3 regions of the Allobosea sp. GW821-FHT12C12 genome follow, and region 1 is predicted to be linked to each of the others. Evidence: predicted binding sites of a transcription regulator. Region 1 holds the regulator's gene; each other region holds the start of a gene.
The links. Region 1 encodes LexA, which represses DNA repair genes until DNA is damaged. Its sites were predicted from a motif close to TGTTCNNNNTGTGTTCNG; they were not measured.
Positions count from the first base shown of each region.

Region 2: a site for LexA is predicted at 3,061-3,078, ahead of ssb (single-stranded DNA-binding protein). Genes of this name have one in related genera too.
Region 3: a site for LexA is predicted at 4,500-4,517, ahead of AC1RRW_RS19440 (YifB family Mg chelatase-like AAA ATPase). Genes of this name have one in related genera too.

Region 1 is NZ_JBXAQP010000002.1:96,727-102,966, reverse strand. Features, by position in the region: gene trpE (anthranilate synthase component I) at 1-292, shown strand, start outside; gene AC1RRW_RS03415 (anthranilate synthase component II) at 362-1,009, shown strand; gene trpD (anthranilate phosphoribosyltransferase) at 1,026-2,039, shown strand; gene trpC (indole-3-glycerol phosphate synthase TrpC) at 2,047-2,859, shown strand; gene moaC (cyclic pyranopterin monophosphate synthase MoaC) at 2,856-3,338, shown strand; gene AC1RRW_RS03395 (molybdopterin molybdotransferase MoeA) at 3,338-4,549, shown strand; gene lexA (transcriptional repressor LexA) at 4,634-5,338, shown strand; gene AC1RRW_RS03385 (ComEC/Rec2 family competence protein) at 5,484-6,240, opposite strand, start outside.
Region 2 is NZ_JBXAQP010000005.1:303,460-309,699, forward strand. Features, by position in the region: gene AC1RRW_RS10000 (hypothetical protein) at 189-518, shown strand; gene AC1RRW_RS10005 (pyridoxal-phosphate-dependent aminotransferase family protein) at 571-1,755, opposite strand; gene AC1RRW_RS10010 (DinB family protein) at 1,910-2,470, shown strand; gene AC1RRW_RS10015 (hypothetical protein) at 2,510-2,872, opposite strand; gene ssb (single-stranded DNA-binding protein) at 3,164-3,694, shown strand; gene AC1RRW_RS10025 (M20 family metallopeptidase) at 3,985-5,100, shown strand; gene AC1RRW_RS10030 (E22 family MetX-like putative esterase) at 5,194-6,240, shown strand, end outside.
Region 3 is NZ_JBXAQP010000016.1:74,843-81,082, reverse strand. Features, by position in the region: gene AC1RRW_RS19460 (TerD family protein) at 157-810, opposite strand; gene AC1RRW_RS19455 (hypothetical protein) at 866-2,659, opposite strand; gene AC1RRW_RS19450 (NAD(P)/FAD-dependent oxidoreductase) at 2,742-3,689, opposite strand; gene AC1RRW_RS19445 (hypothetical protein) at 3,766-4,074, opposite strand; gene AC1RRW_RS19440 (YifB family Mg chelatase-like AAA ATPase) at 4,571-6,109, shown strand; gene AC1RRW_RS19435 (ATP-binding protein) at 6,240-6,240, shown strand, end outside.

The sequences.
Region 1 (6,240 bases):
CGCCCCGAAGGTGCGGGCGATGGAGATCATCGACGAGCTCGAGCACGATGCGCGCGGCGCCTATGGCGGCTGCATCGGCTATTTCGGCGCCAATGGCGAGATGGACACCTGCATCGTGCTGCGCACGGCGGTGGTCAAGGACGGGCGCATGCATGTCCAGGCCGGCGCCGGCATCGTCTACGATTCCGACCCGGCCTCGGAGCAGCAGGAATGCGTCAACAAGGCCAAGGCGCTGTTCAAGGCGGCGGAAGAAGCGATCCGGTTCGCGGCGAGGGCCGGACGGGGGCGGTAGAAGCCGGGTAAGACGTCAATCCCGTCATTGCGAGAGCGGCCAACTTGACCGCCCCGCCCCCGACCGTGCATGACCTTCGCCCGAATTCACGGCGAACCCATGCGCATCCTGCTGATCGACAATTACGACAGCTTCACCTGGAACCTCGTCCACCTGATCGGCGGACTGGGAGCCGAGGTCGATGTCGTGCGCAACGATGCGCTGAGCGTGCCCGAGGCGCTGGCCGGCGGGCATGACGCGATCGTGCTCTCGCCCGGCCCCTGCACGCCGAACGAGGCCGGCATCTGCCTCGATCTCGTGCGCGAGGGCTCTGGGCGCGTGCCGATGTTCGGCGTCTGCCTCGGCCTGCAGGCGATCGGCCAGGCCTTCGGCGGCGAGATCGTGCGCGCGCCGCTGCCGATGCACGGCAAGATCTCGACGATCACGCATCATGCGCGCGGGCTGTTCCGCGGCATCAACGGTCCCCTGAAGGCGACGCGCTATCACTCGCTCGTCGTCGAATGCGGGAGCTGCCCGCCCGAGCTCGACATCGAGGCGACGACGGAGGACGGGCTGATCATGGCGCTGTCGCATCGCCAGATGCCGGTGCACGGCGTGCAGTTCCATCCCGAGAGCATCGCCTCGGAGCATGGCGCGACGATCCTGCGAAATTTCATGGATCTGGCGGAACGATGGTCGAGGACACATCGCGCACCCGCCCTTTCCGCGACAGCCTGACCAGACCAGAGTTCCCATGGACGATTTCAAACCCTTCATCGCCAAGGTCGCGACCGGAGCCACGCTCTCGCGCGACGAGGCGCGCGACGCCTTCGACGGCATCCTGTCCGGCGAGGTCACCAATGCGCAGGCGGCGGCCTTCCTGATGGCGCTGCGCGTGCGCGGCGAGACCACCGAGGAGATCACCGGCGCTGTCGCGGCCATGCGCGGCAAGATGCTGCCCGTGAAGGCTCCGGGCGACGCGATCGACATCGTCGGCACCGGCGGCGATTCGTCCGGCTCCTACAACGTCTCGACGCTGGCCGCGATCATCGCCGCCGCCTGCGGCGTGCCCGTCGCCAAGCATGGCAACCGCGCCGCCTCCTCGCGATCGGGCGCGGCCGACGTGCTGACCGCGCTCGGCGTCAAGGTCGGGCTCGATCCGGCGGGGACGGAAGCCTGCATCGTGAAGGCCGGCGTCGGCTTCATGTTCGCGCCGACGCACCACGCCTCGATGCGCCATGTCGCGCCGGTGCGCACCGAGCTCGGCACGCGCACGATCTTCAACCTGGTCGGGCCGCTCTCCAACCCGGCCGGCGTGAAGAAGCAGCTCATCGGCGCCTTCTCCGAGACCTGGCTGGAGCCGATGGTCAAGGTCCTGGCCTCGCTCGGCTCGACCCGGATCTGGGCCGTGCACGGTTCCGACGGGCTCGACGAGATCACGACCACCGGGCCGACCCGCGTCGTCTCGCTGGAGGACGGCAAGATCGAGAGTTTTCAGATCGGCCCCGACGATGTCGGGCTGGCGCGCGCAAAGCCCGAGGACCTGCGCGGCGGCGAGCCGGCCCAGAACGCGGCCGCGCTGACAGCGGTGCTCGATGGACAGAAGACCCCCTTCCGCGACATCGCCGCCTTCAACGCGGGCGCCGCGCTGCTGGTCGCGGGCAAGGCCGCCGATCTGCGCGACGGACTGGCGCAGGCTCAAGGAGCGCTCGATTCCGGCCGGGCCAAGGCGGCGCTCGCCGCGCTTGTTTCGGCCTCGAACGCGTGAGGCGGCGATGAGCGACATCCTCGCCCGGATCGAGGCCTACAAGCGCCAGGAGATCGCCGCCGCCAGGGCCGCGATCCCGCGGGCGGAGATCGAGATCCTCGCCCATACCGCGCCGCCGCCCAAGGGATTTGCGGCCGCGCTCGCCGTGAAGCACGCCGAGGGCAAGCCGGCGCTGATCGCCGAGATCAAGAAGGCGAGCCCGTCCAAGGGGCTGATCCGGGCCGATTTCGACCCGCCCGCGCTCGCCCGCGCCTACGCCGAGGGCGGCGCGGCCTGTCTCTCGGTGCTGACCGACGGCCCATCCTTCCAGGGCAGGCCGGAATTCCTGATGCAGGCCCGCGAGGCGAGCGGCCTGCCGACCCTGCGCAAGGATTTCCTCTACGATCCCTATCAGGTCTATGAGGCGCGCGCCTGGGGGGCGGACTGCATCCTGATCATCATGGCCGGCGTCGATGACATGGCCGCGCGCGCCCTGAACGAGACCGCGCGCGAACTCGGCATGGACGTGCTGGTCGAGGTCCATGACGAGGCCGAGCTGGAACGGGCGCTGCCGCTCGGCGCAAAGCTGCTCGGCATCAACAACCGCGACCTGCGCAGCTTCGCGGTCGACCTCGCCGTGACCGAGCGTCTCGCGCCGCTGGTGCCGGGCGACCGCGTCGTCGTCGGCGAGAGCGGCATCTTCGGTCCGGCCGACATCGCCAGGCTGTCGCGCTGCGGCGTCGACACCTTTCTCGTTGGCGAGAGCCTGATGCGGCAGGCCGACGTCGCGGCGGCGACACGCGAGTTGCTGGCCGTGCCGGCGCGGGACGCCGCCGCATGAGCGGGCTCAGCCATCTCGACGCAAAAGGCCAGGCCCATATGGTCGATGTCGGAGACAAGGCCGAGACGGCGCGGATCGCGATCGCCGAAGGCTGCGTCGTGATGGCGGCGGAGACGCTGGCGATCGTGCGCGCCGGGGACGCCAGAAAGGGCGACGTGCTCGGCACGGCGAGGCTTGCGGGCATCATGGCGGCCAAGCGCACGCATGAGCTGATCCCGCTCTGCCACCCGCTGCTGATCGGCAAGGTCGCGGTCGAACTCGTCATCGACGAGGCGCTGCCGGGAGTGCGCGTGACGGCGGAGGTCAGGATGAAGGGCCAGACCGGCGTCGAGATGGAGGCCCTGACGGCGGTCTCCGTCGCGTGCCTCACGGTCTACGACATGGTCAAGGCGGTCGATCGCGGCATGCGGATCGTGGACATCAGGCTCAAGCACAAATCCGGCGGCAAGTCCGGCGTCCATGAAGCGGAGCGCCGCTGATGGCGCTGACGCCGGTCAAGGCCGCGCTGAGGGCGCTGCTCGACAGCGTGCCGGGCCCGATGGCGGCCGAGACGCTGCCGCTGGCGCGATGCGCCGGCCGCGTGCTGGCTCAGGACATCGCGGCGCTGCGCACCCAGCCGCCCTTCGCCAACTCCGCCATGGACGGCTACGCGGTTCGCGCCGACGATCTCGCGCTGGCAAAGGAATTGCGCGTCATCGGCGAATCGGCTGCGGGTCGCGCCTTCGCTGGACGGCTCGGCGCCGGCGAAGCGGTTCGCATCTTCACCGGCGCCCCGATGCCCGACGGGGCGGACACGATCCTGATCCAGGAGAACGCCGACGGCGTCGGCGGCGCGACGATCCGTGTGCGCGAAGGCGCGGCCGAGGGACGATTCGTCCGGCCGGCGGGACTCGACTTCGGGGAGGGCGACGTCCTCCTCCCGGCCGGCCGCGCGCTCGACAGCGCCGCGCTCGGCCTCGCCGCGGCCGGCGGGCATCCGGCGCTGGCCGTGCGCCGCAAGCCCCTCGTCGCCATTCTCGCAACCGGCGACGAACTCGTGCTGCCGGGCGAGCCTGTCGGGCCGGACCAGATCGTCGCCTCCAACAGCTTCTCGCTGGCGGCGATCGTCGAGGCGGCGGGCGGCGCGGTGCTCGATCTCGGCATCGCGCGCGACAATCACCCCGATCTCGCCGATCGCATCGGCCGCGCCCGTGCCGCCGAAGCCGACGTGCTGCTCACGCTCGGCGGCGCCTCGGTCGGCGCGCACGATCTCGTCCAGGAGGCGCTGAAGCGCGCCGGCATGGACCTCGGCTTCTGGAAGATCGCGATGCGGCCGGGCAAGCCGATGATGATGGGCCGGCTCGGCCGCATGGTCGCCGTCGGACTGCCCGGCAATCCGGTCTCCTCGATCGTCTGCGGGCATCTCTTCGTCATGCCTCTGCTCGAGGCGCTGCTCGGTCTGCCCGACCCCGACAGGGACCGCAGCGAGCCAGGGATCATCGGAATCGATATGCCGGCTAACGATGAACGGGAGGACTATCTTCGTTCCGATCTCGTCCATTCCGCGGCCGGATGGATCGCGACGCCGTTCCAGAGGCAGGATTCCTCGATGCTGGGCACGCTCGCGAAGGCCAGGGCGTTGACGATCCGTCCGCCTTTCGCCGAGCCGGCAAAGCAGGGCGACCCCTGCCGGATCATCCGGCTGCGCTGAGGGGCGCTTGCGGAACACACCGCGAACCTGTATCATGTTCGTGATTTGTTTCGACTCCGCGCTTCGGGCGCTCCGGCGGGAATCATGCTGACACGCAAACAATTTGAACTGCTCCGCTTCATCCAGGAACGTCTGCGCGAAAGCGGCGTGCCGCCCTCCTTCGACGAGATGAAGGACGCGCTCGACCTCAAGTCCAAGTCCGGCATCCACCGCCTGATCATGGCGCTCGAGGAGCGCGGCTTCATCCGCCGGCTGCCGAACCGGGCCCGCGCGCTCGAGGTGATCAAGCTGCCGGACGGCGTCGCGGGCTCGCAGGCCCCGCGGGGGCGCTTCAGCCCCTCCGTCGTCCAGGGCGGCCTCGGCAAGGTCAAGCCGGCGAGCAGCCCGCCCGAGGACGATGCGCGCTCCACCATCGCCATTCCTGTGATGGGCCGGATCGCCGCCGGCACGCCGGTCTCGGCGATCCAGAGCCGCAGCCACAACGTCTCGCTGCCGGCCGACATGCTCGGCGCGGGCGAGCATTACGCGCTGGAGGTACGCGGCGATTCGATGGTCGAGGCCGGCATCCTCGACGGCGACACCGTGGTCATCCGCAAGCAGGACACCGCCAACACCGGCGACATCATCGTCGCGCTGATCGACGACGAGGAGGCGACGCTGAAGCGGCTGCGCAAGCGCGGCTCCTCGATCGCGCTGGAGGCGGCCAACCCGGCCTACGAGACGCGCGTGCTCGGTCCCGACCGCGTCAAGATCCAGGGGCGCCTCGTCAACCTGATGCGGCGCTACTAGGGCATGCCGATTTCACGCTGAAACATCGTCATCCCGGTCCTGATCCGGGATCCATCATAGATCGGCGACCGCGCCCTGTGTCGGATCCCGGATCCGCGCCGCTTTGCGGCTCGTCCGCGACGACTCGGTGGTTCCCGATGAGATTCTAAAATCGGTCGACAGGGTCCTCCTCGACCAGCGGCGTCGGCTGCGCCGCGGGCGTGGGAGCAGCCGCTTGCGGCCGGCGGCGGTTCCACGGGCGGCCGTCCTCGCCGCTTTCGGCGGCGAGCCTGCGCCAGGGCTGCCGGCCGGGCAGGATCGCGCCTGAGCGCACCAATGCGGTGGCGCCGTCGCGGCCGAGCGCCATGCGGTCGATCAGCATGGCCTTGCAGGGCGCGCTCCACGGGATCGGCGTGACGACGAGGTCGGCGCGGCGGCAATCCTCGACCAGAGCGATCCGGTCGCGGACGAAAGCCACGCTGCGACCGTCCCGCGTGGCGATGACGCAGCCCTGCGCGTCGCAGGCCGCGCCTTCGCGCAGGCTCGGGTCGTTGGGCTTGCGGCCGTCGCCATCGGCGGTCAGCCATTGCTGCAGCACGAAGGCGCTCGGCTTGCCGGCGACGACGAGGCGTCCGTCCTTGGCCCGGACCGCTAGACCCGAGCCGTCGCGCTCGATCAGGATCTCGGGCCGTTCGGGTTTGGCCGCGACCGCGACGCCCGTCACCAGCGGCAGGATGGCGAGGAAGCGCAGCTTCGTCGTCCAGAGCGTCAGCCAGAGCAACGCCAGCGCGAAGCAGACCAGCGCCGCGACGCCGAAGGCCGGAATCACCAGCGTGGAATGATCGATCGTCGCGACCCAGTTCGCCAGTTGCAACACGGCGTCCGAGGCCAGGCCCATCAGCTTCCAGGCCGGCCAATCGAGC
Region 2 (6,240 bases), on a different contig from region 1:
AACCCCTCTCCCGGATGGGAGAGGGGCAGGGGTGAGGGACCGCCGCTGGTCGTTGAAACGAAACGGAGCCGTTGCGCCTCAAACCACCACCGGCAGGCCCTCATCCGGCCCTCCGGGCCACCTTCTCCCATCCGGGAGAAGGAAAGAGGCGGTGGTGCCTGCCTCACCCCAAACCCACGGAGCCCGCCATGCCCAGGCGCGAGACATCGTCCTTCTCCCCAGAGCACATCGCCCAGTTCAACCGCATCCAGGCGCTGCGCCCCGTCGCGCTGCGCAATTTCGCAGACGGGCTCGGCGTCTGGCGCTTTTGCGGCAACGCCGCCTGCCGCCGCGGCCGCGGCTGTCGGGACAGCCGCGAATTCGCCTGCCTGCAACGCTTCATGCAGGCGCTGCCGGAGGAGGACCGCCGGCTGCTGCGTTACATGGTCGAGAACCGTGCGAAAGGCCTCTCGCCCGACGAGGCCGCCGGACACGCGCTGATGCGCATCGAGGCCGAACGGGAGACGCCGGCGATCTGACGCGACGGAACTGCCCTCCCGTCAGCGGTAGGCGCGCCGGCGGGGCCGAGCCTCAGGACCCGCAAGCCGCGCCGAGATGGTCGACCGCCGCCGAGACGCCCCCAGTGCCATGCGGGATCGCCCTGGCCTGCAGCGCCATCTCGACCGCCCCGAGCGCGCCGAGCGCCATCGGCGCGTTGACATGGCCCATATGGGCGATGCGGAAGGCCTGGCCGGTCAGTTCGCCGATGCCGAGGCCGAGCGTCACGCCGCAGACGTCGCGCGCGAAGTCGGTGATCGCGGTCGTCGCGACGCCCTGCACCAGGATCGGCGTGACCGAGGGCGCGCGCTGAGAGGGCTCCGGGATGTTGAAGGAGAGCGCCTGGCCCTCCGACCATTTCTGAACCGCCGCATGGGTCGCGCCCGCGAGCAGGGCGTGCCGTTTCCAGACCGCCTCGAGCCCCTCCTCGAGGATCATGTCGAGCGCGGCGCGCAGCCCGAAGAGCAGATGCTCCGGCGCGGTGCCGCAATGCTTCATATAGGCCAGCGTGTTCATCCGGGAGGACCAGTCCCAGTAGAGCGTCTTCATCGTCGCGCTGTTGTGGGCCGCGAGCGCCTTCTCGTTGGCGGCGACGAAGGCGAGGCCGGGCGAGGTCATCAGTCCCTTCTGCGAGGCCGACATCGCGACGTCGACGCCCCATTCGTCCATCTCGAAGCGCATGCAGCCGACCGAGGCGACGCCGTCGACCATGAACAAGGCCGGATGGCCGGCGGCGTCGATCGCGGCGCGCACCGCCGGCACGTCGTTGACGACGCCGGACGCGGTGTCGATCTGCACCATCAGCACGGCCTTGATGGCGTGCTCCCGGTCGGCGCGCAGGCGCTCGGCGACGGCGTCGGGATCGATCGCGGCGCGCCACGTCCCCGGCAGCACCTCGACATCGGCGCCCATGAATTTCGCCATCTCGCCCCAGCCGACGGCGAACCGCCCGCTCGCCAGCACCAGCACCTTGTCGCCGCGCGAGAGCACGTTGGTCAGCGCCGCCTCCCAGCCGCCATGGCCGTTGGCGCTGTAGACGAAGGTTTCGCCGGCGGTGCGGAAGATCGTCTTCAGGTCGGCCAGCACGGATTCGGTCAGTTCGACGATCGACGTCGAGCTCAGCTCCTCGGCTGGACGCATCATCGCCTGCAGCACGCGGTCGGGAATGTTGGTCGGTCCCGGAGTCGCCAGGAAGGCCCGGCCGTTGGCGACGCTCATCTGTGGAAGTCCTCGATCTCTGATGGCCGCGAGCCGCGCCGATACGACGCCGGCTTAGAACAGGAAACAGGAAAGGTGAAACCTCTCTTTGTGGTCACATCCTCTTGTCCCGGTGATGGAATTGCGCTTCGGTGGCCGCACGGGGAGGGCGCTCATGGACGCCGGACGGGCCTATCGCGCGATGGCCCACAACAATGCCTGGGCGAACCACCGCCTGCTGAATGCCTGTGCCCGGCTCTCGCCGGAGGAGTTTGCCGCGCCGCGCACCGGATTCTTCCCGAGCCTCAGGGCGACGCTCAACCATATCCTGGTGATCGACCGCTTCTATGTCGACGCGATGGAGGGCGGCGCGCTCGGCCCGAACGCCTGGGACGATCCCGAGCCATGCGCCGATGTCGCGGCCCTGCGGAAGGCGCAGGAGGAGGTCGACCGGCGGTTGATCGCCGTGGTCGAAGGTCTCGACGCCGATGGCCTCGGCCGCATCGTCGAGGTCCATCGCAGGGTGCGGATACAGCGCGAGCGGATGGACCGACTCCTGCTGCATCTCTTCCAGCACCAGACCCATCACCGCGGCCAGGCCCATGCGATGCTGAGCGGCGCCTCTGTCGCGCCGCCGCAACTCGACGAGTTCTTCTCGGAAGACGAGGCGCCGCTGCGGGCCGGCGAATTCGCGGCGCTCGGCTTCAGCGAGGCCGCGATCTGGCGCGAGCGCTGAGCGCCGTGGCGGTCGGCCCGGCGAGCGACAGGCGCTGCTTCAGCGGCCACCGCCGCCGCCGGCGCGATCGGTGTCGATCTGCCGTTGCTGGTTCTGCTGCTGCGCCTGCCTCTGGCGCTGCGCCTGGCCGGTGCCCCGGAAGTCGGAGGGGGCGCTTGGATTGCCGCTGTAGCGCGGGCCCTGTCGCGAGCTGGTCTGGCGGAAATTGGCGGGAGCGCCTTGTCCGGCCTGCGCCGTGCCGCGGAAATCGCTCGGAGCGCCCGGGTTGCCGTGCGTGCCCTGGCGGCCTGACGGCTGCGGCGGCCCCCTGTCGCTCTGCGCGGTCGAGCGGAAATCGGCATTGCAGCCTGCGAGAAGGAGGCAGAGGGCAGACAGCATCAGGATGGTCTGAGGTTGCGGCATGGCGTTTTCCCCCGAAACGGCTGCGCATTCAGTGAGGCGGTCAAGGCGCAGCATCCGCCGGAAAGGGCCGCGGATCAAATCCGCGCGCTGTCGAACACGAGAATGTGAGCGTCGGAGATGACTCCGGGCCGCATGCGCCGGAGGGATTGCCGCCTCGCCGAAAACCGGGGACAACCCGGGCTTTCCCCTTGAACAAAACAGGAACATCGTTGATAGTGCGGGCACGGGCGGGTAGGGTCCGGCTCCGGTCGTCGGCCGGTTTTCGGATGTGCGCAGGAAATGGAGCCTCTCATGGCTGGTAGCGTCAACAAGGTCATTCTGGTCGGCAATCTGGGCAAGGACCCGGAGGTGCGGCGTCTGAATTCCGGCGAGCCGGTCGTCTCGCTGCGCATCGCGACCTCCGAGAACTGGCGCGACAAGCAGTCGGGCGAGCGCAAGGAGAAGACCGAGTGGCACCAGGTGGTGATCTTCAACGAGAACCTCGCCAAGGTCGCCGAGCAGTACCTCAGGAAGGGCTCGAAAGTGTACATCGAGGGCCAGCTCCAGACCCGCAAATGGCAGGACCAGTCGGGCGTCGAGAAATATACGACCGAGATCGTGCTGCAGCGCTATCGCGGCGAGCTCACCCTGCTCGACTCGCGCGGCCAGGGCGGCTCGGACGAATATGGCGAGGGCGGCGGTGCGATGGAGGATCGCTCCTCGGGCGGCGGCTCCTTCGGGCGCTCCTCGCCGATGGGCGGCGGCGGGGCGCGCCAGCCGGCGATGGCGGGCGGCGGCGGGCGCTCGACCTCGACCCATCTCGACGACGATATTCCCTTCTAGTCGGCCGCCCTGTCATTCCGGGGCGGCGCACGGCGCCGAACCCGGAACCCACGACCGGGTGAACCGCTGCTCGTCGTCATTGCGGGGAGCGTCGGCGACGAAGCTATCAAGCGGGCGTGGAACACGCGGCTCTGGATTGCTTCGCTCCGCTCGCAATGACGGAAAGGTCTACTCGGTCGTGGGTTCCGGGTTCTTCGCTGGCGCGAAGCCCCGAATGACGGAAGCTGGTTGCTCGCCGAGACGGGAAGGTCCTTGCTCGCGCCACCTTTGCCGCCAAGACTCACGCCATCATGATTCATTCCGACACAGACATCTCCGTCCTCTCCGCTTGGCTCGCCTGCGAGAGCCCGACCACGCATGCGCCCGGCGTCAACGTGATGATGGACCTCGTCGCGGCCGATGTCGCCGGGCTGCCGATCTCGCTCGAGCGCCTGCCGGGCCGCGACGGCCTCGGCGACAGCCTGATCCTGCGCGCGGGGCCGCACAGCGGCCAGCCGGCGCTCGCTGTGATGTCGCATCTCGACACCGTCCACCCGCTCGGAACGGCCGCGACCGATCTGCCGGTGCGCGTCGAGGACGACCGGCTCTATGGGCCCGGCGTCTACGACATGAAGGGCGGCGCCTGGCTCGCCTTGCAGGCCTTCAAGGAGGTCGCGGCCGCCGGCACGGCCAGGCGGCCGCTGCTCTTCCTGTTCACGCCGGACGAGGAGATCGGCTCGCCGACGACGCGCGGCGTGATCGAGGAGATCAGCCGCGGCTGCGCCGCCGTGCTGGTGACCGAGCCGGCGCGCGAGGGCGGCAGGATCGTCACGTCGCGGAAAGGAGTCGGCCGTTTCGATGTCAGGCTGGAGGGCCGGCCGGCCCATTCCGGCTCTCGCCATGCCGACGGCCGCAGCGCCATCCGCGAGGCCGCGCGCCAGATCCTCGATGTCGAGGCGATGACGGATTATGCGCGCGGCATCACCACCGCGGTCGCGCTGGTCGGCGGCGGCACGGCGGCCAACGTCATTCCGCAGCACGCCTGGTTCAGCGTCGACATGCGCGTCGCGACGGTAGCGGACGGCGTCGAGATGGAGCGCCGCATCCTCGCGCTCGCAGCGCATGACCGCGACGTCGCGGTTCGGGTTTCCGGGGGCATGAACCGGCCGCCCTACGAGAAATCGCCCGCCGTGGCCGAACTGTTCGAGCACGCGCGGACGCTCGCCGCCGGCATCGGCTTCGATCTGCGGGACTGCGCCATGACGGGCGGCGGCTCCGACGGCAATTTCACCGCCGCGCTCGGCGTGCCGACTCTGGACGGGCTCGGCATCGACGGCGAGGGCGCCCATACCTTGCAGGAATACGCGCTGATCTCCTCGATCGCGCCGCGCCGGGCCCTGATGAAGGGGTTGCTGGAGACGCTGTGAGCGAACCCCTCCGGCCTCTCTTCCGGTCGTCGTGAAAATCCGCTCTGATCCGCCTCAAGGCCGCGCGACGGCGCGCCGGGAAGGATGCGAGGCATGAAGGCTTTGATCGCGGCAGCCATGGGCGCCGCCTGCATGGTGACGGCTGGCATGACGATGACGGGAAGCGCGGGCGCGCAGGAACTGATCGTCGAGAAGAAGATCTTCGAGCTGCCGAGCTTCACCACGCAAGGCGGGCGCACGCTGAAGAACGTCAGGGTCGGCTGGGAAAGCTACGGCACGCTCAACGCCGACAAGTCGAACGCGATCCTGATCTGCCATTTCTTCTCGGGCAATTCGCATGCGGCCGGCAAATACGCGGCGGCTGACGCGGCGCCAGGCTACTGGGACGCGATCATCGGGCCGGGCAAGGCGATCGACACCAACAAGTATTTCGTTCTGTCCTCCGATACGCTGGTCAACCTCAACACCGGCGACCCGAAGACGACGACCACCGGCCCGGCCTCGACCGATCCCGACACGGGCAAGCCCTACGCCCTCGATTTCCCTGTCGTGACCATCGGCGATTTCGTCAACGTCCAGAAGGCATTGGTCGAAAGTCTCGGCATCACCAGGCTGGCTCTGGTCGCCGGCCCCTCGATGGGCGCGCTCCAGACCTATGAATGGGCGGCGAGCCATCCCGGCATGGTGGCGAAGGCGATGCCGGTGATCGGCACGGCCGAGGCCGAAGCTCAGCTCATAGCCTGGCTCGACGTCTGGGCCGCCCCGATCCTGGTCGATCCGAACTGGAACAAGGGCGACTACTACGGCAGGACGCCGCCCAATGCCGGCCTCGCCAAGGCGCTCGCCGTGGTGACGCTGCAGGCCAATCATGGCGACTGGACCAACGGCGCCTTCGGCCGCAGGGCGGCCAAGGAGGGGGAGGCTCCGGCCAAGGCTTTGGACAACAAGTTCCAGGTCCAGAGCATTCTCGACAATGCCGGCGAGGCCCGCGCGAAAGTCTCGGACGCCAATCATTTCCTCTATCTGGTGAAGGCCAACCAGCTCTTCGCCGCCGGCGGCGTCTCGCTCGCGGACGCGGCGACGAAGATCAAGGCGCCGCTGCTGCTGATCACCCAGCCCAAGGATCTCGTCTTCACCGCC
Region 3 (6,240 bases), on a different contig from region 1:
GGGCCCGTGACCGCCTCGCCCCTCTCTCGCGCCGCGACCTCCGGCCCGTGCCGGAGCCCGCCCGGCCTGCCGATGACGGTCGGACGAGGGCGTCGCGGGTCACTCGCCCCTCCGGGCAGGCTCGGCTCGGCGTCCTCGTCCCCCGACATGACCGGCTCAGGAGAAATGCGCGAGGACGTCGTTGAAGGTGCCTTTGAAGCCGCTGCCGACGGCCGCGTATTCCCAGCCATCGGGTCCGAGCAGGATGCTGCCGAGCTGGACCACGTTGAAATCCCTGAATTCGTCCGACAGCCTGTAGGCGCCGAGCTCCTTGCCGGCATCGTCCGTGAGCGTGATCGCGCAATATTCGATGTCGCCGAACGCAGGCTCCTCTTCCCCGGCTTCGCCTGTCTCATGGCCGACGCCATGCTCGGCGTCGTGGACCGTGACGAGGATCGGAATTTCGTTGACGCCATCGGGAATCCTGGAGCCGTCGATGACGATGGACTCGACATTGTTCTGGACCAGCTTGTCGCCGCTGTGGATCAGTCCGCCGCTGGCGGTCTGGAAGGATCCGTCCGGGTTGGCCGGAAGCGCTCCCCCTTTCGGATTCATGCGTGTGGTGTTGTAGGTCGACAAGATGCTCGCGAGCTGCGTGACCTTGGCGCCGTTGCCGTCATTGCGCGCCTCGAGCGCGTGAACGTCGACGTCGTCGGCATGCTCGGCGTCGCAACGCCACTCCACCCTGGCCGTGAAGCGGCTGCCCTTTTTCAGGGACAATTGCAGCTTGGGCGTATCGACGCCGGCCTTTTTGAGGGAAAGCGTCAGCATGGGTGACATGGCTCCTGTGGTTTGACCGCTCCGGTCGGCGGGATGCGCGAAGCCCTCATGGCGCGGGTTGCCGCGACGACAGGGTCGCGAGTTCTTGCCGTGCCGCCGCGAATTTTTGCCGCGCCTGCTCGAACTTCTCTTCCGTGGTCTTGCGCGCCGCGGCGACGAGGCCGTGGATTTCGTTCGTGGTGGCGATGATCTGTTCGATCTGCTGGGCCTGCGCGAGACGGTTTTCGCCAGGCGCCGCCGCGGCGGCAACGGCGACATCCTTGAGCGCCCTGCCGCGCAGTTCGGTCAGTTGCCTGTCGAGTTGGGCCTGCCTGCCCGCGAGTTGCTGGACGCTCCTGACCGCGAAGGCGCCGTGGATCGACAGCAGCGTCATCTTGATGGACGCAAATCGCGAGGCGACCGTCGTGGCGGTCTCCTGCAGCGTCGCGATGCCGGCCTGCTCGATCTGCTGGATCACGAGCTGGTCGGCGGGCAGGCGCGTATAGGCGCCCTCGAGCGCGAGCGCCCGGCTTTCGAGCAGGCGCAGCTTGTCCTTGAGCTCGATCAGCCGTGTCAGCGCGACGGGATCGGCCTGGTTGAGGCTGGCCTCCCGCGCCTCGACATAGGCCCGCGCCTTGGCGAGGAAGGCCCTGGCCACGCCAGCCGAAACCGTGAAGTCGCCAAAATGCTCGCCATAACTGCGCTTGAGCGCTTCCAGCGCCTGCAATTCGCCAAACAGCTTCTGCATCTCGCCGGACAGTTCGCCTTCGAGCTTCATCATCTGGTCGGCCAGCGTCTTCGTGCGTCCGGAAATCAGTTCGCCGATCTCGGCCAGCGCCTCCGCCGCCAGTTGGCCGGGGCGCTTGCCGGTGAAGCGCGCCAGCAGGGAGCCGATGAGGCCGGGCTTCTCGCCGTTCTGGATCTTGTCCAGGATATCGGGAAGCCTGGCGTCCTGCACACCCTCCTCGAGGCGCCCGAACAGCGCGAACACGGCCGAAGCGCTGTTCTTGTCGAGCCTGGCGAGGAACCCGTCCAGGGTTCGCTGGAGCGCCTGCTCCGCGCCGAGCCCGATCTTGATCACATCGCCGGACGGCAATGTTTCGAAGTCGAGTTCGGCGAGCGACTTCTCGGCCGCCACCGCCTGGTCGGGTCTCAGGACGATGGCGCCGGTCTCGATCGGCGCGGCCGGGACCGGCGCCTGCGGCGGAGCCGCGGGCCGGGCGGCGGATTCCGTCACGACGCGCGCAGGGGCTCCTATGGTCGTCGGCTTCATCGGCCTCTCCTGTCGCGGCAGCTCTGGCCAGGTGAGCGGCCACTGGTCATGATGTGCATCGTCTTTGTCCCTGGAGCGGGAGAATGCGGTTCGATGCGCGATTCCAAGACGCGCCGGACGCCCTGACGGCGTCTCAGGGACCATACCATCCACTTTCTCCATGGCCAGCGGGAATCGCTTGCGCCCCGGACGGCCAAGGATGGCTCGATATGACCCGCGACGGCGCCACGGCATCACGTTCGCGGGTCTATCGCTCGTCGTTCCGGGCCCATTGCGGCCCGGGCTGGAAAGAATTGTCCCGGCGCGCCGAGCGGTATCCCGAGGCAACGCCGGCCGTCGGGCTCGGGCAGCTTTCCGCCTCGAATATTCCTCGACATGGGCAAGGATGGCGTCGGCATCGACTGTCGCGGCCGCACCCGGTTTCTCGTCTAAATCGAGCACGGGATCGATGACGCATGGTTTTGTCGCAGGGCTGGAGACGACGTGCAGGATCGACGACATATGGGCGTCGAGAAATGCCGCGACGACCGACGTCCCGGTCATTTCAATGGCTCCTGTCCCGTTATCCGCTCTTGTCACGGTCTTCATGCGGTGATCCGGCACCGGAGGGGCTGGACGAAAGCGATTGCCACTTTCGGGCGGAGGCGCTCGGCCGCCGCGGCGGGCGGCGCTATCGGCGCAGGGCTTCAAGGTCGCACAGGTCGTTTCGAATCGCGGTGGCGGCGACGGCGGCATTCCCCATGGCGTGGCTGATCTGGTCGAGCCCCTCGACCATGTCGCCGGCGGCGTAGAGGCCCGGCACATCGGTGCGCTGCTTCGCGTCGACGATCAGACATCCTTGGCTGGAGAGCCTCGCCCCGAGGCCAGCCGCAAGACCGCATCGCACATCGCTGCCCAGCGCCGGGTAGATTGCGTCGAAAGCGTGGCTGCCGCCGGGCAAGGCGATCGCGATCGTCGTATCGCGCAGATCGAAGGCGAGGCACGGACCGTCCAGCAGCCTGATCGCGGCCTTGTCGATGCGTCCGCGCTGGGAAGCATCGAGGTCGTGAACGCCATTCGGCGAAATCAGGGTCACGTCCGCCGTGAAGCTGCGCAGGAACTCCGCCTCGCCCAGCCCGCTCGCGGCGGAACCGATCACGCCGACCCGGCGATCCGTCACCTCGAACCCGTCGCAGATCGGGCAGTAGCGCAGCAAACCGCGCGCGAGGGCCTCGGCGTGCATATCGTCCGGCATGTCGGGACGGCGGTTCACGACGCCGGTCGCCAGCAGAACGGTCCGGGCGCGAAGGCTCAGCTCCCCGGCCGCCGCCACGAAAACATTCCCGTCTTTCGTCAACGCGGTCACCTCGCCTGACAGATGACGGGAGCCATAGCGCCTGGCCTGAGCCTTCATGCGCGCCAGAAGCTCGGAGCCCGCGATCCCGTCCGGAAAGCCGGCATGGTTGTGGCTGACGGGAATCCAGTCCGCGCGGCTCTGCCCGCCGTCCACGACCAGAACGGACAGGTGAAATCTCGCCAGATAGATCGCGGCCGTCAGGCCGGCAGGACCGCCGCCGATCACAAGGCAATCGAACAGGCGCGTTCCAAGCCCCTCCTGCCCAGACCCAGCGGATCCCATATCCTCCACCTCCTCATGCTCGACGCCATGGAGATGGGAGCTGACGTCACTATAGGTTCAAGCCTTGCCGGACGATTTACTTTCCGAGGGAACAATCGAGCCGACCTGTTGTTTCATGGCCACCTCGAAAGGGAGATGAACCATGCCACAAGAAAAGCCAGGACAGCATCACGACCACCCGGGCCACAAGCCCGGCGACCTTGACCAGCACGGACACCGCGACAAGTCGATGTCCGAGAAGCCCGGCCAGCATCACGACCACCCGGGTCACAAGCCCGGCGACCTCGACGAGCATGGACACCGTGACAAGTCGATGTCCGAGAAACCCGGCCAGCATCATGATCACCCCGGGCACAAGCCCGGAGACCTTGATCAGCATGGTCATCGCGACAAGAAGATCTGACCTGCCACCGAGTTTCCTCCACGCGGCGTCAGGGTCCGGCCCTGATGCCGCGATGGGCCTGACGGAACGTCGGGTCCGGGGCATAGGCGGGGCGTATCGGAGGGATCGTTCGCCACAAGTCCCGCCGTCCGCCGGATGAAATGTTTCGCGCCCGGCGGCGCGAGCTTGTCCACCAGCGGCGGCGGTTCGGCTATCGGCGGCCCTGCTCGGGCATCAGGGCATCCCGTCGGGCGTTAACCAGCTCGTGAACCAGGCCGGCAGGGTTTACGACCCGCTGTTCCATTCGAGGCGAGGGCGAGGACGCTCGACCAACCATCTCGCATCTTTTCTCATACCCGCCCGATCAGGCCGTGGCGCGGCGCGGGCGTGTTGGCGCGAGGTCGACGAGACGCTGTCGGCCGCCGAAAAGTTCACTTTATGTTCTTGCGCGCCCCGCGAAGCTCGGCTAGCCTTCCGCTCGGGAAGAGGGCGGCGGGACATGGTGACGCGGGTCGCGACGGTGGCGTTCGAGGGCATCGAGGCGCGCGCCGTCGATGTCCAGGTGCAGGTGACCTCCGGCACTGTGAACTTCGTCCTGGTCGGGCTGCCCGACAAGGCGGTCGGCGAGAGCAAGGAGCGGGTGCGCGCCGCGCTGATCGCGTCGGGGCTGGCGCTGCCGGCCAAGCGCATCACCGTCAATCTCGCGCCTGCCGACCTGCCCAAGGAAGGCAGCCATTACGACCTGCCGATCGCGCTCGGCGTGATGGCGGCGATCGGGGCGATTCCCGCCGACGCGCTCGCCGGCTACACTGTTCTGGGCGAACTGGCGCTCGACGGCTCGATCACGGCGGTCGCCGGCGTGCTGCCGGCCGCGATCGCGGCCTATGCCAGGGGCCAGGGACTGATCTGCCCGCATGGCTCCGGGCCGGAAGCGGCCTGGGCCGCGGCCGACATCGACATCCTCGCGCCCCGCTCGCTGATCCAGCTCGCCAACCATTTCAAGGGCACGCAGGCGATGGCGCGGCCGGAGCCAGCGGTCGCGCGCCAGTCCGGACCTCTGCCGGACCTCGCCGACATCAAGGGCCAGGAGAGCGCCAGGCGCGTGCTCGAGATCGCGGCCGCCGGCGGGCACAACCTCCTGATGAACGGGCCGCCGGGCGCTGGCAAGTCGATGCTGGCAAGCCGGCTGCCCTCGATCCTGCCGCCGCTGACGCCGCGAGAGCTGCTCGAGGTCTCGATGGTGCTCTCGGTCGCCGGCCATCTCGCCGATGGTGCGCTGACCGACCGGCGGCCCTTCCGCGCGCCGCATCACTCGGCCTCGATGGCGGCGCTGGTCGGCGGCGGGCTGCAGGCCAAGCCCGGCGAGGTCTCGCTCGCCCATCACGGCGTGCTCTTCCTCGACGAATTGCCGGAGTTCCAGGCGCAGGCGCTCGACGCGCTGCGCCAGCCGATGGAAACCGGCGACGTGCTGATCTCGCGCGCCAACCACCGCGCCGTCTATCCGGCCCGGTTCCAGCTCGTCGCGGCGATGAACCCGTGCCGCTGCGGCAAGGCGACCGAGCCCGGCTTCGCCTGCCGGCGACAGCCGAACGAGCGCTGCATGGCGCAGTACCAGACCCGGATTTCGGGGCCGATGCTGGACCGGATCGACATCACCATCGACGTGCCGGCGGTGACCGCCGCCGACCTGATCCTGCCCGCCGCCAGCGAAGGCTCGGCCGAGGTCGCGGCCCGCGTCGCGGCGGCGCGGCGGCTGCAGACGCAGCGCTTCGCCGCGCTGGGTCTGGCCTCGGTCGGCACCAACGCCGCCTGCCCGGCCAATGTGCTGGACGAGATCGCACGGCCCGACAACGCGGGACTTGGCCTGCTGCGCGACGCGGCCGATGCGATGCGCCTGACCGCGCGGGCCTATCACCGCGTGCTCAAGGTGGCGCGCACGCTCGCCGACCTCGACGGCGAGGCCAGGGTCGGCCGCATCCATCTGGCCGAGGCCCTGTCCTATCGCTCGCGCGTCGACCAGGTGGCGCAGGCGGCCTGAACGGCCAAGGCCGGGCGTCTCGCCTACGCCGGCAAGCCTCTGCCATGGTTAACGAACTGCATCACGCGACCCCTAGACTTCGACGATAAGTCAAACTCTTTCTCAAGCCGCGGCTGCTAGACTTGGCGTCA